3 regions of the Mesorhizobium sp. M0938 genome follow, and region 3 is predicted to be linked to each of the others. Evidence: predicted binding sites of a transcription regulator. Region 3 holds the regulator's gene; each other region holds the start of a gene.

Region 1 (4,943 bases), on a different contig from region 3:
TGCCGGCTGGCATAGTTCAGTTGCTTGGCCTTGGGGAGCTTGTCCGGATAGAAGGAGGTATCCCACGGCTCGAAGGTCCAGCCGCCCATGCCGGCGCGGATTGCTCCATGGCTGCTCATTGTCGTCCTCCCTAGAAAGCGATCAAGCCGGCGTCACGGTTTCGACCGGCTTTGCCATGTCGACGACCATCCATCCCGGCCGATAGGGGTTTGGCCGGCGGCCTGTCTCGCGAAAGCCGTAGGCTGTGTAGAGCGCAATGTTCCGTTCCATCCTGGCGTTGGTGTAGAGCCGCACCTCTGGCAGATGCCACAGCCGTGCCTGCTCGTCAGCGAAGTTGAGCAGCGCGATGCCGAAGCCCTTGCCCTGAAAGCCTGGCGCGACCGCGACGCTGAAAATCATCGCGTGATCCGGGTGCCGTTCGAGAACCAGAAGACCCGCCACCTCCTTGCCGCTCTCCAGCAGCCAGACTTCGCCACGTTCGATCCTTGGAGCATAATCCTCCGTGACCGGGATTGGCGGCGCGCCAAGCAAGGCGGTGTAGGGCGCATAGGCCGCTTCGGTCAGCCGGACGACTGCATCAAGATCACCGGCAAGCGCTTTTCTGATCTTCATTTAAGAGTCTTCCAAACGCCAGCCAGTCCTCATTCACTCCGCCGCTTCGCGCTTGCCTCCGGGCCGCCGCTCCAGCAATTCTCGCAGGAATTGCCCGGTGTAGCTGCGCTTCTCGCGAACGATGTCCTCCGGCGTGCCCGACGCCACCAATTCGCCGCCACCGTCGCCGCCTTCGGGACCGAGGTCGAGCACCCAGTCGGCGGTTTTTATCACCTCGAGATTGTGCTCGATGACGACGACCGTGTTGCCTTGATCGACCAGCTCGTGCAGCACTTCGAGCAGCTTGGCGACGTCGTGAAAATGCAGGCCGGTGGTCGGCTCGTCGAGGATGTAGAGCGTCTTGCCGGTCGCCTTGCGCGACAGTTCCTTGGCGAGCTTGATGCGCTGCGCCTCGCCGCCCGACAAAGTCGTCGCCTGCTGGCCGACATGGATGTAGCCGAGGCCGACCTGCTTCAGCGTCTCCAGTTTATCGCGCACGCCGGGCACGGCGGCGAAGAAATCGACGCCTTCTTCGACCGTCATGTCGAGCACGTCGGCAATCGACTTGCCCTTGAACAAGACGTCGAGCGTCTCGCGGTTATAGCGCTTGCCGTGGCAGACGTCGCAGGTGACATAGACATCCGGCAGGAAGTGCATCTCGATCTTGATGACGCCGTCGCCCTGGCACGCCTCGCAACGGCCGCCCTTGACGTTGAATGAGAAGCGGCCGGGCTGATAGCCGCGCGCCTTGGACTCCGGCAGGCCGGCGAACCAGTCGCGGATCGGCGTGAACGCGCCGGTGTAGGTGGCGGGATTTGAGCGCGGCGTCCTTCCGATCGGCGACTGGTCGATATCGATGACCTTGTCGAGGAATTCGAGCCCCTCGATGCGGTCATGCTCGGCCGGATGCTCGCGCGAGCCCATGATGCGGCGCGATGCCGCCTTGAACAGCGTCTCGATCAGGAAGGTCGACTTGCCGCCGCCGGACACTCCGGTGACGGCGGTAAACGTGCCGAGCGGGATTTCGGCGGTGACGTTCTTCAGATTGTTGCCGCGCGCGCCGACGATTTTCAGACGCCGGTTCTTCTTGGCCTCGCGCCGTACCGCAGGTGTGGCCACTTCAAGCTCGCCTGACAGATATTTGCCGGTGATCGAGGCGGGGCTGGCCATGATCTGCTGCGGCGTTCCCTGGGCGATGATGTGGCCGCCATGGATGCCGGCGGCTGGGCCGATATCGACGACATAGTCGGCATGCAGGATGGCGTCTTCGTCATGCTCGACGACGATCACCGTGTTGCCGATGTCGCGCAGATGCTTCAGCGTGTCGAGGAGCCGAGCATTGTCGCGCTGGTGCAGGCCGATCGACGGCTCGTCCAGCACATAGAGCACGCCGGTCAGGCCGGAGCCGATCTGCGAGGCCAGCCGGATGCGCTGGCTCTCGCCGCCCGACAGCGTGCCGGAATTGCGCGACAGCGTCAGATAGTCGAGCCCGACATCGTTGAGGAAGCGCAGCCGCTCGCGGATCTCCTTGAGCACGCGCACCGCGATCTCGTTCTGCTTGTCGCTGAGCGAGGCGGGCAGCTCGGTGAACCAATGGTCGGCCTTGCGGATCGACAGCTCGGTAATCTCGCCGATGTGCTTTCCGGCGATCTTCACCGCTAACGATTCCGGCTTCAGACGGTAGCCGCGGCAGGCCGGGCAAGGTGTGGCCGACATGAAGCGCTCGATCTCCTCGCGCATCCAGGCCGATTCGGTCTCCTTCCAGCGCCGCTCCAGATTGGGAATGACGCCCTCGAAGGTCTTGGTCGTCTTGTAGGAGCGCAGGCCGTCATCATACTGGAAGGTGACCTCGCGCTCGCCGGTGCCATGCAGGATGGCTTGCTTTGCCTCTTCGGTCAGATCCCGGAACTTGTCGCCGAGCTTGAAGCCATAGGCCTTGCCGAGCGCTTCCATCGTCTGCACGTAGTAGGGCGAGGTCGATTTCGCCCACGGGCTGACGGCGCCGGCACGCAGCGACAGATTGTCGTCGGGCACGATCAGGCTGGCGTCGATGGCGCGCTGGTTGCCGAGACCGTCGCAGGTCGGGCAGGCGCCGAACGGGTTGTTGAAGGAGAACAGCCTGGGTTCGATCTCGGGGATGGTGAAGCCGGATACCGGACAGGCGAACTTTTCCGAGAACAGGATGCGCTCATGCGTCTCGTTCTTCGACTTGTTGACCGAATCCTCGCCGGTCTGGCTGGCGTCGAGCGGCCGGTCGGCGAATTCGGCCACCGCCAGCCCCTCTGCGAGCTTCAGCGCGGTTTCGATGGAATCCGCAAGCCGCGTCGCCAGATCGCCGCGCACGACAATGCGGTCGACGACGACGTCGAGGTCATGCTTGTACTTCTTGTCCAGCGCCGGCACGTCGGCGATCTCGTAAAAGACACCGTCGACCTTGACGCGCTGAAAACCCTTCTTCTGTAGCTCCAGCAGTTCCTTGCGGTACTCGCCTTTGCGGCCGCGCACCATCGGCGCCAGGATGAACAGGCGCGTGCCTTCCTCGACCGCCAGCACGCGGTCGACCATTTGCGACACCGTTTGGCTCTCGATCGGCAGGCCGGTGGCCGGCGAATAGGGGATGCCGACGCGCGCGAACAGCAGCCGCATGTAGTCGTAGATCTCGGTGACGGTGCCGACCGTCGAGCGCGGGTTCTTCGACGTGGTTTTCTGCTCGATGGAGATAGCCGGCGACAGACCGTCGATCTGGTCGACATCAGGCTTCTGCATCATTTCGAGGAATTGCCTGGCATAGGCCGACAGGCTCTCGACATAGCGACGCTGGCCCTCGGCATAGATGGTGTCGAAGGCGAGGGACGACTTGCCGGACCCCGACAGGCCGGTCATGACGATCAGGCTGTCACGCGGCAGGTCGAGATCGACATTCTTCAGATTGTGTTCGCGCGCCCCGCGAATGGAAAGATATTTATGGTCGGCCATCGCCGGTCGCCGCCTCAGATCTGGAATCTCATGGGATGGCAGGTTGTCCCGGCCATCCCCTATGTAGGTAATTTCGTCACCTTTTCGAGAGACGCCACAACTCTCGACCAAAGCCTTTAACCGTCTTTCGCGCGGGCGAGCAAGCGGAAAGAACAAAGACCGAACACGCTCCTGACAAAACCTGTGTACCAACCCAGCTTCACCAAGCGCGTCTCAGATCACATTTTTTGTAATCGGCTATCCAACGGTTGACGTCTCAGCCTCAGGGGGGCAGACTCCAAACGTCACCGAAGCCGACCGTCTTTCGATGGCCTCGCCGCCCTAAGGTGGCCTGCGAGACGCCGCAGGCTTTTGCGATATGCGCTTCGGACGACACCGGTCGCAATGGACAGAAGAGGAGAGCAGAGGAATGACTCCACCGGACAATCCCTTGAGGCTCCACGTGTCGCTGGAGCCGCGGCAGGCATAAGTGCCAGGGCCAGGCGTGTGCGCCGCCCGACAAACCGTGACCTGCCGATCCCACTAAAATCAGAGACTACTAGTCGGATCGTCGGCTGAACGCCGCGAAGCATCCGAAATCAAAAGCCGGCAGTGTACTCCCGGCGAGTTGGATTTTAGATCCAAAAAGGCCCCGACCGTCTGCGGAAGCAGCGGCGGGGCTGTTCATTTCAGACAACCGCAAGCGCACGAGCACCTTCAGATTGTGGCAGCGATGAAAGCTGCCTAGCGCCTGGGCGCCTTGATCGCGCCGGCGCCGACATCGAAGGTAATGCTGCCGGAAATTCTGACATCGGTATCGCCGATCTTGAACTCGCCGTTACTGTTGCTGGGTATGGCATCGTCGGGCTCGGGAGACGGCTTGGCGATGCGGTAGTTGTTGGCCACGCCGGGCAGCGTCCCTTTTTGCGGCGAACTGTCATCGGCAAACGCGTTGCCGGTCAGCAAGGAGGCACTGGCAAGTGCTGCGGCGGCAGGGCGCAATGGTCTTGATGAGCGGCTGTCGGTCATTTTGCGGACTATAGTGTTACGCCTCGCATCAGGCCAGACCGGCTGCGATCAAATTGCCGCGTGTCAGCCGGCTTGCTTCACGCCGCCTTCTTGCGCGTATCAAAAACATGGTCGACAAGGCCCCATGTCTTTGCCTCCGCGGCGGTCATGAAATAGTCACGGTCGAGCGTGCGTTCGACCTCTTCATAGGTGCGGCCGCAGTGATGCGCATAGAGTTCAGTCATGCGCTTCTTGGTGCGCAAGATGCCTTCGGCGTGACGCTGGATATCGGAAGCCTGGCCCTGAAACCCGCCCAGCGGCTGGTGCAGCACGATGCTGGTGTTGGGCAGCGCGATGCGTCGCCCCGGTGTGCCGGCCATCAGCAGGAA
Region 2 (4,943 bases), on a different contig from region 3:
ATCTCTCCGTTGATGAAGACGATGCGCTCGCGCAGCAGCCGCGAAAAAATGTCGAAGGCGCGCTCGCCGCGGCTCGACTGCTCGATCACCATCGGCACCAGATTGGCAAAACCGCTCATCGCTTTTCTCCGTTGTGTCGCTCAGGCCGCGCGCAGGAACAGGCGAGGCGTGTTTGCGGCAATGGTCTGTTTGGGACTGTGTCCGTTGAGCGAAAGCCGGCAACCGGCACCCACCATCGCGACCGCAGGTGTAGCTACCCGCGCAAATCCATCGTGGACGATACGCAGATGCGTGCCGCCCGACACGGTGCGGTCGAGCGTGAAGGTGACGATACTGTCAAGCGGATCCGGTGCATTGCCCGGCGCCGCTCGCTCCCGCCAGGAATAGCGCAGCAGGCGTTCGGGCTCGGCGTCGAGGATTTCGCACTCGATCGGCGCATGCGCCTTGGCAAAGGCAAAGCGGCTGCCGATCTCGGGCTTGATGTCGTTCGGCATCATCCAGGCCGCGAGCAGGTCTGGCACCGTCAGCGCCCGCCACACTTTTTCCGGCGGGTCTGGAAGCTCGCACTCGAACTCGATCGAGTCTGCTGCCATGTCCGAATGCTGTTTTACCGTCATTGGTCCATATCCTTCAAAACCGCCTTGAGCCGTTCGATACGCTCGGGCCAGAACGCACGGTAGCGTTCGATCCAGCCGAGCAGAGGGTCAAGCCCTTGCGGATCGGCGCGATAATAGGCGTTGCGGCCGGCCCGCCGCTCGGCCACAAGGCCGGCGCCGCGCAATACCGCGAGATGCTGCGACACGGCCGGTTGCGACACGGTCATGCCGCTGCGCAGTTCCGACACCGTCATCTCGCCGGCGGCGAGCCGTTCGTAGACGGCGCGGCGTGTCGGGTCGGAAAGCGCTCGAAAAATCTCTGCTTCGATCATGGCGGAAGCATAAGTCTACACTTATCGATTTGGCAAGCGGTCTTTTGCGCCCATATGAAATGGCGTGGCCAACCCCAGCGATTGCTGACATTCCTTGACAGTTGAAGGCAGATCGCCTAGAACGAAAAGAGAACAAAAACCTTGTGGGAAAAGGCAGCCACGGCAGGCGGCGATTGTCCGCAGTCTATAAGGTATGCGACAGAAATTTTGTTTCGGATGAGCGCGGAGAAGTATGATGGCGGGTAGCGTCAACAAGGTCATTCTGGTGGGCAATCTCGGGGCGGACCCGGAAATCCGCCGTTTGAATTCGGGTGAGCCGGTCGTCAACATCCGCGTCGCCACGTCGGAAAGCTGGCGCGACAAGACTTCCGGCGAACGCAAGGAAAAGACCGAGTGGCACAATGTCGTCATCTTCAACGACCAGCTCGCCAAGGTTGCCGAGCAGTATCTGAAGAAGGGCGCGAAGGTTTATGTCGAGGGCCAATTGCAGACGCGCAAATGGCAGGACCAGACCGGCAATGATCGCTACACGACCGAAATCGTGCTGCAGAAATTCCGCGGCGAGCTGCAGATGCTCGACGCGCGCGGGCAAGGCGAGGGCGGTCAGGTCGGCAGCTATGCCGGTGGCGGCAGCAGCCGCGGTTCCGATTTCGGCCAGTCCGGCCCGGGCGAGAGTTTCAATCGCGGCGGCGGTGGCGCCAACAAGAGTGGCGGCGGTTCGTCGCGCGAACTGGACGACGAAATCCCGTTCTAAATCCTTAGGGCGGATGGCCCTTACGCGGGCGAAAAACGCCAGCTACTTGAGGCCACGAATTGGCGTCCCGAAAATCTGTCTTGGATTTTCGGGACGTTCTGCGTTTGAGTGATGCGCGGTGAAAGGACGTATCAGGTGAAAGCACGGGTCAAATGGGTCGAGGAGCGCACCTTTGTCGGCGAGTCCGGCAGCGGTCACAAGCTGGTGCTGGGAACCGCGTTTGGACCGGACGGCAAGACGCCGGGGCCGAGCCCGATGGAACTGGTGTTGCTCGGCACCGGCGGCTGCTCCGCCTATGATGTGGTCCACATCCTCGAAAAGGGGCGCGAGGCGGTCGAAGACTGCGTGGTCGAGCTCGACGCCGACCGGGCGGAAACCGACCCAAGGGTCTTCACCCGCATCCATATGCATTTCGTCGTCAAGGGCCGGGCACTCTCGCCCGACAAGGTGAGGCGGGCGATCAATCTTTCGATCGAAAAATACTGCTCGGCCTCGGCAATGATAGCCAAGACCGCCGAGATCACCCACGACTTCGAAGTTATTGATACGACGGCAGGATAGCGCCCGGTGGCTGCGGTTCGTTGCGAGCCGGACGACGAAATCCCGCTTGAAACACGATATGACGACCTCGTACTAAGCGTGGGCCACTTTCGTATCATGCCGCCATCAGCGCCTTGATGCCGTCGGCGACGAACTGCACGGCAAGCGCCGCCAGGATGACCCCGAGCAGCCGCGTCAGGATCGAGCGGCCGGTCTGGCCGAGGATGCGGTCGATGCGCTCGGCCAGCACGAACACCAGGTAGGTGATGACAAGGCAGATCGCGATGATGCCGACAAGGGCTGCCTGTGCGCCAAAACCTGGAAACGAGCCGGAAAGCAGGACGGTCGCTGAAATCGCACCCGGACCGGCGATCAGCGGGATCGCCAGCGGGAAGGCGGCGATGTTGTGGATCATGTCCTTGGTAATGGCGACGTCGCCGATCTTCTCCTTGCGGTCCTGCCGGCGCTCGAACACCATTTCGAAAGCGATGAAGAACAGCAGGAACCCGCCGGCGACGCGGAAGGCCGGCAGTGTGATGCCGAACACCGACAGGATCGACGCGCCGGCGATTGCGAACAGCGCCATCACCAGGAAACCGATGATCGAGGCGCGGACGGAAACCTGGTTGCGCTCCTCGCGGTTCATGCCGCGTGTCACGGCGAGGAAAAGCGGCGCCAGGCCGGGCGGGTCGATGGTCACGAGAATGGTGACGAAGGCGTTGAACAGGCTGTCGAAGCTCGGCATCTCTGACCCTCCCCGCCGGGCCGCGCCCGAATATTGGCATTGCTCCAATATTGGCATTGGTAGAGCAAAGCAGGGTCAGTGGAAACCGTTTGAGCGGCGGGAGTTCGGCAACCTTGATGGGGCAGGGTGAGCCTAGCCGGCCGCTCCGCAATAGGCCTCGATGCGATAGCCATCCGGGTCGATGACAAAGGCGGCGTAATAGTTTTCGCCATAGCTGGTGCGCAGGCCAGGTGCCCCATTGTCACTGCCGCCTGCACGCAAGGCGCCCGCATGGAAAGCGTCGACGCTGCTCCGCGTCGGCGCCGCAAAGCAGAAATGCAGGCCGGACTCGCGGTCGTCCGAAACCGGGCGCTGAGCCTCGTTCACCCACAGCGCAACGTCTTGCGCGCCATAGCCGAGCGAGCCCGGCGACTGGCTGAGACAACTATAGCCGAGCGGCGTAAGCGCGGCATCGTAAAAACGCTTCGAGGCAGTGGTGTCGCGGACGCCGATCGAGACATGGTCCAGCATCTTTTTCTCCTTTTTTACAATATGTTGGGTCGTCAATTTCCAGTTGTTCGCCGTGCCAGGAACTCGACTTCGAGCCGCCAGGTCACGCCGTCATCCTGCGAGCGTTCGCCCAGCCAGCGGAACGAATTTTCGGTGATACGCGAAAAGCTCCAGCGCACCGAGGCGCCACTACCGTCTGCGCCTTGCTGGACGATGCTGTCGCCCTCGGCGCGGCCGAGCTGGCGGCTGTAATACTGGGTGCGTGGGTCGCTCCAGAAGATGTGCCAGGCGTCGACGCCGGGGTCATAGACGCGCAGTGTCGTGCCATAGAAGGTCCATTTGCCGAGAGAGGGCGAGGAACCGGCGTCGCGCGCGGGCAGGATCCATACGTCCTGGATCGCGCGGCCTTCGAGCACCCAGCCGAAATGCACCTCGCCGCGCCCGGTCAGCACCTGGCCGTCCTCGAGGTTGCGCGTGGCGTCGAATGTCCAGGCGCCAACGAAGCGGCCGTAAAGGTTCAGTTTTTCGGCAAGGTCCGTGGCCGGGCCGTTGCTATGCAGGGTTTCGGCAAAGGACGATGAATTGAACATGATTTCGACCTCATTTTGTCAAGGGACCCCATCTGTCAGGAGCCCCATTTTGTCAGGAGATTGGTGGGAATAGGCGGCACCAGGGTTCTGTGCTTGGGAAAAATTGCTATCTTTCGAGCCATGACAACGAGCGCGCATACACTGGCGTCTGGGCGAGGCTGGCAGGTGTCGGATGTGGTCTGCACCGCCGGCGCCGCTGATCGCCCGTTCGAGGAAGAGCATCGCAAATTCTGCGTCGCCGTGGTGACCAGCGGCACCTTTCGCTACCGCGCGCAACAGGGAACCGCGATGCTGGCGCCGGGCGCGCTTCTGCTCGGCAACCCCGGCACATGCTATGAATGCGGACACGAGCATGGCGCTGGCGACCGTTGCCTCTCCTTCCATTTCGAGCCGGCCTATATGGAACAGATTGTCGCCGGCATGCCGGATGCAAAGAAGCTGAATTTCAAGATGCCGCGCCTGCCGCCCTTGCCGGCGCTGGCAGCGCTGCTTGCCGAGGCGGAAGCCGCGCGCGATATGGCCGACATCGACGCGTTCGAGGAACTCGCCCTGCGCATTGCCAGCGCGGCCGTCGCCTCCGGCGTCACGCCTGCTGCCCGGGTACCGAGCCGCCGCGACCAGAAACGTGTCGCAGAGGCGGTGCGGCGCATCGAAAAGGACGCCGAAGGGCCGATCTCGCTTGCCGAGCTTGCAAGCGAGACGGCGACCAGCCCCTACCATTTCCTGCGCAGCTTCCGGCACGTGGCGGGCGTGACGCCCTACCAGTTCCTGCTGAAGACCCGGCTGCACAGGGCGGCGGTGCGGCTGCGCATGTCGGACGAGGCGATCTCGACGATCGCCTTCGAGGCGGGGTTCAACGATTTGTCGACCTTCAACCGCCGTTTCCGGCGCGTGATG
Region 3 (4,943 bases):
TTCCTTGTCGGCGAGAGCCTGATGCGGCAACAGGACGTGGCCGCCGCAACGCACCTGCTTTTGACGGGCAAGGCGCCGGCCGAGGCCGTCTGACGATGACGGCCGCCCTCACCCATCTTGGCGCGAAAGGCGAGGCCAACATGGTCGATGTCGGCGACAAGGCGGAGACGACGCGCACGGCGATCGCCGAGGGTTTTGTCTCGATGCTGCCCGAGACGCTGAAAATGATCCTCGATGGTGATGCCAAGAAAGGCGACGTGCTGGGTACGGCTCGCATCGCCGGCATCATGGCGGCCAAGAGGACTCATGAGCTGATTCCGCTCTGCCACCCGCTGCTGTTGACCAAGATATCCGTCGACATCGAACCGGACGCGACGCTGCCCGGCCTGAAGGTCACGGCGTTGGCCCGCGTCACCGGTAAGACCGGCGTCGAGATGGAGGCGCTGACTGCCGTCTCGGTCGCTTGCCTGACCATTTACGATATGGCCAAGGCGGCCGACCGCGCCATGGTGATCTCGGGCATTAGGCTGGTGGAAAAGACCGGCGGCAAATCCGGCGACTACAAAGCGGGCGCCCAGGGGACAGGCCGATAATGGCGCTGCTTCCGGTCGCCGAGGCGCTAGAGCGTCTGCTTGACGATGCTGCGCCCTTGCAAGCTGAAAGCATCGCCCTGATGGACGCCGCCGACCGCGTGCTGGCGGGGCCGCTCATGGCGCTCCGCACACAGCCGCCCTTCAACGCGTCCGCCATGGACGGCTATGCCGCGCGGGCCGAGGATGTCGCGTCAGTGCCGGCAACACTTTCGGTGATCGGCATGGCGCCGGCCGGACGCGGCTTTGCCGGAACAGTCGGCCCGACGCAGGCCGTGCGCATCTTTACCGGCGCGCCGCTTCCCGCAGGCGCCGATACCATCGTCATCCAGGAGAATGTCCGCGACCTCGGCGGCGGCAGCATCGAAGTGACCGCGCCGACGGTTGAAGGCCGCAACATTCGACGCCTCGGGCTCGATTTCTCGAAGGGCGACGTCCTGCTGGAGAAAGGTCGCCTGCTTGATCCGGCGGCGTTGTCGCTGGCGGCGTCGGCCAACCACCCGCAGGTCAGCGTGGTGAAACGGCCGCTGGTCGCCATCATCGCTACCGGCGACGAATTGCTGCCGCCTGGCAGCGAGCCTGGCCCCGACCAGATCATCTCGTCAAATGCCTATGGCGTCGCCGCCGCTGCTCGCTTGGTCGGCGCCGACGCGCTCGATCTCGGCATCGCCTCCGACCGCAAGGAGGCGATCGCCGCGCTGGTGAAAAAAGCGGTCGATGCAGGAGCCGACGTCATCGTCACGCTGGGCGGCGCCTCAGTCGGCGACCACGACCTTGTGCATGACGTGCTGACTGGCGAAGGCATGACGCTCGATTTCTGGAAGATCGCCATGCGACCGGGCAAACCGCTGATGTTCGGCCGGCTGGGCGACATCCGCTGCATCGGCCTGCCTGGCAATCCAGTGGCGAGCCTGGTCTGCACACAGCTTTTCCTGAAGCCGTTGCTTGCGCGGCTCGGCGGCCGCGCCTACCGGCAGGACATGCGTCAGGCGCGGCTCGGCGCCGCCATTCCGGCCAACGATCTCAGGCAGGACTATGTACGCGCGGTGGTGAAGGAAGACGCCGGCACGCTAACGGCGACGCCGTTCGGCATCCAGGATTCCTCGATGCTCAGGATGCTGGCCGACGCGAACGGGCTGATCGTGCGTGAGCCATTTGCACCCCCAGCCGCGACAGGCGCCGCCTGCAGCGTGCTGATGTTACGCTGAACAAACCGTCAACGCATTCATTAAACTTTAAACAGTTGCGGAACACAACTGGAACAGATAGTGTTTGTTCTGGGTTTGTTTTTCTGATTCTGTTGGGGGTCGCGATGCTGACACGCAAACAACATGAGCTGTTGATGTTCATCCACGAGCGGCTGAAGGAAAGCGGCATTCCGCCATCGTTCGACGAGATGAAGGAAGCGCTCGACTTGGCCTCCAAGTCGGGAATCCATCGGCTGATCACGGCGCTGGAGGAGCGCGGCTTCATTCGCCGGCTGCCCAACCGCGCTCGCGCGCTGGAGGTGCTGCGCCTGCCCGATTCGATCGCGCCCGGCCTCAATGCGGCGCGCAAATTCTCGCCGAGCGTCATTCAGGGCAGCCTTGGGCAGAGCAGCCATGGACAGGGCAGCCTCGGGCGGCAGATCAAGCCGGCGCCTTCACGCATGCCTGCGGCCGGCAACGACGACGACGTTGTCGCCACCGTCTCCATCCCGGTGATGGGCCGTATCGCTGCCGGTGTGCCGATCGATGCCATCCAGCACCAGACGCATTCGATCTCGGTGCCACCGGACATGATCACCGGCGGCGCGCACTACGCGCTGGAGGTCAAAGGTGATTCGATGATCGAGGCCGGCATTTTTGACGGCGATACGGTCATCATCCGCAACGCCGACACCGCCCAGCCTGGCGAGATCATTGTCGCCCTGGTCGACGAGGAGGAAGCGACCCTGAAGCGGTTCCGCCGCAAAGGCGCCTCGATCGCGCTGGAAGCCGCCAATCCGGCCTATGAGACGCGCATATTCGGGCCGGACCGGGTCAAGGTGCAAGGCAAGTTGGTCGGGTTGATCCGGCGTTACTGAACGGCAGCTTTCTTGGGTTTCTCAGGCTTGCGGTAAGGCGGCAGACCCCTCGCCTCGCGCGAAAATCTCCGCTGCTCATGCCAGGGCCTGTATGGCTGATCGACGGCAAAACGGATTTCTGCGCGCGTCGTCGCTGATAGCGGATCGAAGAAGACGGCAGCACTGCCCATGCGAGCGAGCTGGCGTTTGGTGACGACGAGAACCAGCGGGTTGCGGCAGGGATTATAATAGGCTGTGGCATCGTCGATGACGATCAAATCCGCAAAGCCACAGGCCGGCCGCGCGGTTTTGCGGTCGTCGGCGAGCGCGATGATGGCGCCGGACGGATGCCGGGCGATGCAGAGGCCGTCAGTGCAGTAAAAAGGCGCTCCCGGCGGCAGGTCGGCAGGGTCGGCGATGTCGAACCGCACGTCTCCTTTTTCAAATGTCTCCGGCTCGACAATGGTCGCTGAGGTCAGCGCATGTTTCCAATTGTCGGTTGTGAATTCGTTCGAACGCACTCGGTTGATGGCAAGTTCGCCGCCGCCGATCGGCAGCGCCACCAGATGTGCGTCCTCCGAGATCAGCACGTCGGGGGTGCGTGTCTCGGAAATCGTTAGCAGGCCGGCGAGCGCAAAGGGAAGTGCCGCAAGCCGCAACCATGTCGTCGCCATTGTGGCAATGACCAGGGCGACCGTCACCAGCAGAACCGACTGCAACGAAATCAGCCCGACTGCATCGACCGGCGAACGCTCGGAGATCCATCCCGATATTGCAATCATCGCCGTCAGCCCCTTGCCCATCATGTAGAGGAAAGGCCCGTCGAGGCCGAAAGGCATTGCCAAGGCGCTAACGACGGCCAGGAACATGACGACCGTGACGATCGGCATGACGGCCAGATTGGCGAACAGGCTGAGCGGCGAGACGCGCTGGAAGTGCCAGATGGCGAAAAGCGCGGTGGCGCTGCCGGCAATGATGGAGGTCATTGCGATTGCACCTGTCCCAGCGAGGAGTTTCCGCGTGACGAAAGCGACCGGTGACCGTCGCTGCGGCGGCGCCTCGGCCTTGTCGGCACGATAGTCCGACCAGCCTGCATAGGCGCCTACGAGGGCTGCGGTCGCGGCGAAGGACATCTGGAAGCTGGGGCCGACCACCTCGTGCGGCGACACGACGATGACGGCGATCGCTGAAATCGTCAGATTGCGCATGGTGAGTGCGGCCCGATCGAACAGCACGGCGACAAGCATCACCGCCAACATGATGAAGCTGCGCTCAGCCGCGACCACGACACCGGAAAAAATCAGATAGGCAGCTATGGAAACGAGTGCGGCGCCGGCCGCATATTTTTTGACCGGCCTGCGCGACGAAAAATCGGGGAACAGCGCAAAGGCGCCGCGCAGCAATCCCATGATGGTGCCGGCGACAAGCGCCATGTGCAGGCCGGAAATGGAGATGATGTGATAGATGCCGGTGCGCCGCATCGATTCGTTGATCTCTTCGGGGATGCCGGCACGCACGCCGACGATCAGCGCTGCGGCAATCTCCCCCTCGGCGCCACCGATGCTGTCCCTGATATGGTCGGCGATGCTTTCGCGCGCCTTTTCGATCGAGGCGGAAAGGCGCGTGGCTAACGGTGCATCCTCGGAAGCGACGATCTTCGGATTGCCAAGGAAAAAGCCGCTAGCGCCAATACCGGCGAAATAGCTGTCAAAGGAGAAGTCATAGCTGTCCGGCCTAACCGGGCCAGTCGGAGGCAGAAGCCTCACATAGCCGGCCACCACCGAGCCTGCGGTCATCTCAGCGGGAGTTTTGCGTGCCGAAACCCTGACCCGTTCCGGTGCATAACGCAGTGTCGGCCGGGCGGTCGATATCACGTCGATGGTCAGCCTGATCCGGCCGTTCGCCATCTGGTCGAGCCTGACGACGCGGCCGGTGAGCTGGGTCTGGATTACCGAACCTAGCATCTGCGTTCCCGCGCGCCAGGTTTCAACCTTGGCGGCGAGCACACCGAGTGCGCACAGCAACGCTGCCATGAAACACAAATGCGTTTTGCGCCATGACCGCGTGACCGCTGCACACAATGCCGTGAGGACCACGACGGCGATGGGTTGGGGAAAGCCCGGTTCCACGGCAAGCGAAAAATAGACGATCACGCCGGATGCCAGGAAAACCGGCACCAGCAGGAAGGCGACGCCGCGGTCGAGTTCCATGCCGGCCGCCGAAACAACGCTGTTGCGGACAGCGGATGGTGCGAGGCGACGGAACTGTCGGCGGAAGCCAACGACAGGCCCGGGTGTTGGACTGGGTAT

Evidence for each region. Region 3 encodes LexA, which represses DNA repair genes until DNA is damaged. Its sites were predicted from a motif close to TGTTCNNNNTGTGTTCNG; they were not measured.
Region 1: uvrA (excinuclease ABC subunit UvrA) is a predicted target of LexA. The motif match lies at 3,716-3,733, and genes of this name have one in related genera.
Region 2: ssb (single-stranded DNA-binding protein) is a predicted target of LexA. The motif match lies at 1,046-1,063, and genes of this name have one in related genera.

The regions. Positions count from the first base shown of each region.
Region 1 covers NZ_JAMYNS010000010.1:53,589-58,531, reverse strand. The annotation lists gene NKH73_RS18875 (DUF72 domain-containing protein) at 1-119, opposite strand, end outside; gene NKH73_RS18870 (GNAT family N-acetyltransferase) at 142-612, opposite strand; gene uvrA (excinuclease ABC subunit UvrA) at 646-3,567, opposite strand; gene NKH73_RS18860 (hypothetical protein) at 4,291-4,512, opposite strand; gene NKH73_RS18855 (ATP-dependent Clp protease proteolytic subunit) at 4,653-4,943, opposite strand, start outside.
Region 2 covers NZ_JAMYNS010000010.1:48,450-53,392, reverse strand. The annotation lists gene NKH73_RS18855 (ATP-dependent Clp protease proteolytic subunit) at 1-119, opposite strand, end outside; gene NKH73_RS18850 (SRPBCC family protein) at 141-617, opposite strand; gene NKH73_RS18845 (ArsR/SmtB family transcription factor) at 614-928, opposite strand; gene ssb (single-stranded DNA-binding protein) at 1,164-1,682, shown strand; gene NKH73_RS18835 (OsmC family protein) at 1,818-2,243, shown strand; gene NKH73_RS18830 (MarC family protein) at 2,338-2,967, opposite strand; gene NKH73_RS18825 (VOC family protein) at 3,100-3,477, opposite strand; gene NKH73_RS18820 (hypothetical protein) at 3,510-4,046, opposite strand; gene NKH73_RS18815 (helix-turn-helix transcriptional regulator) at 4,167-4,943, shown strand, end outside.
Region 3 covers NZ_JAMYNS010000004.1:14,960-19,902, reverse strand. The annotation lists gene trpC (indole-3-glycerol phosphate synthase TrpC) at 1-93, shown strand, start outside; gene moaC (cyclic pyranopterin monophosphate synthase MoaC) at 96-593, shown strand; gene NKH73_RS07720 (molybdopterin molybdotransferase MoeA) at 593-1,798, shown strand; gene lexA (transcriptional repressor LexA) at 1,903-2,655, shown strand; gene NKH73_RS07710 (ComEC/Rec2 family competence protein) at 2,649-4,943, opposite strand, start outside.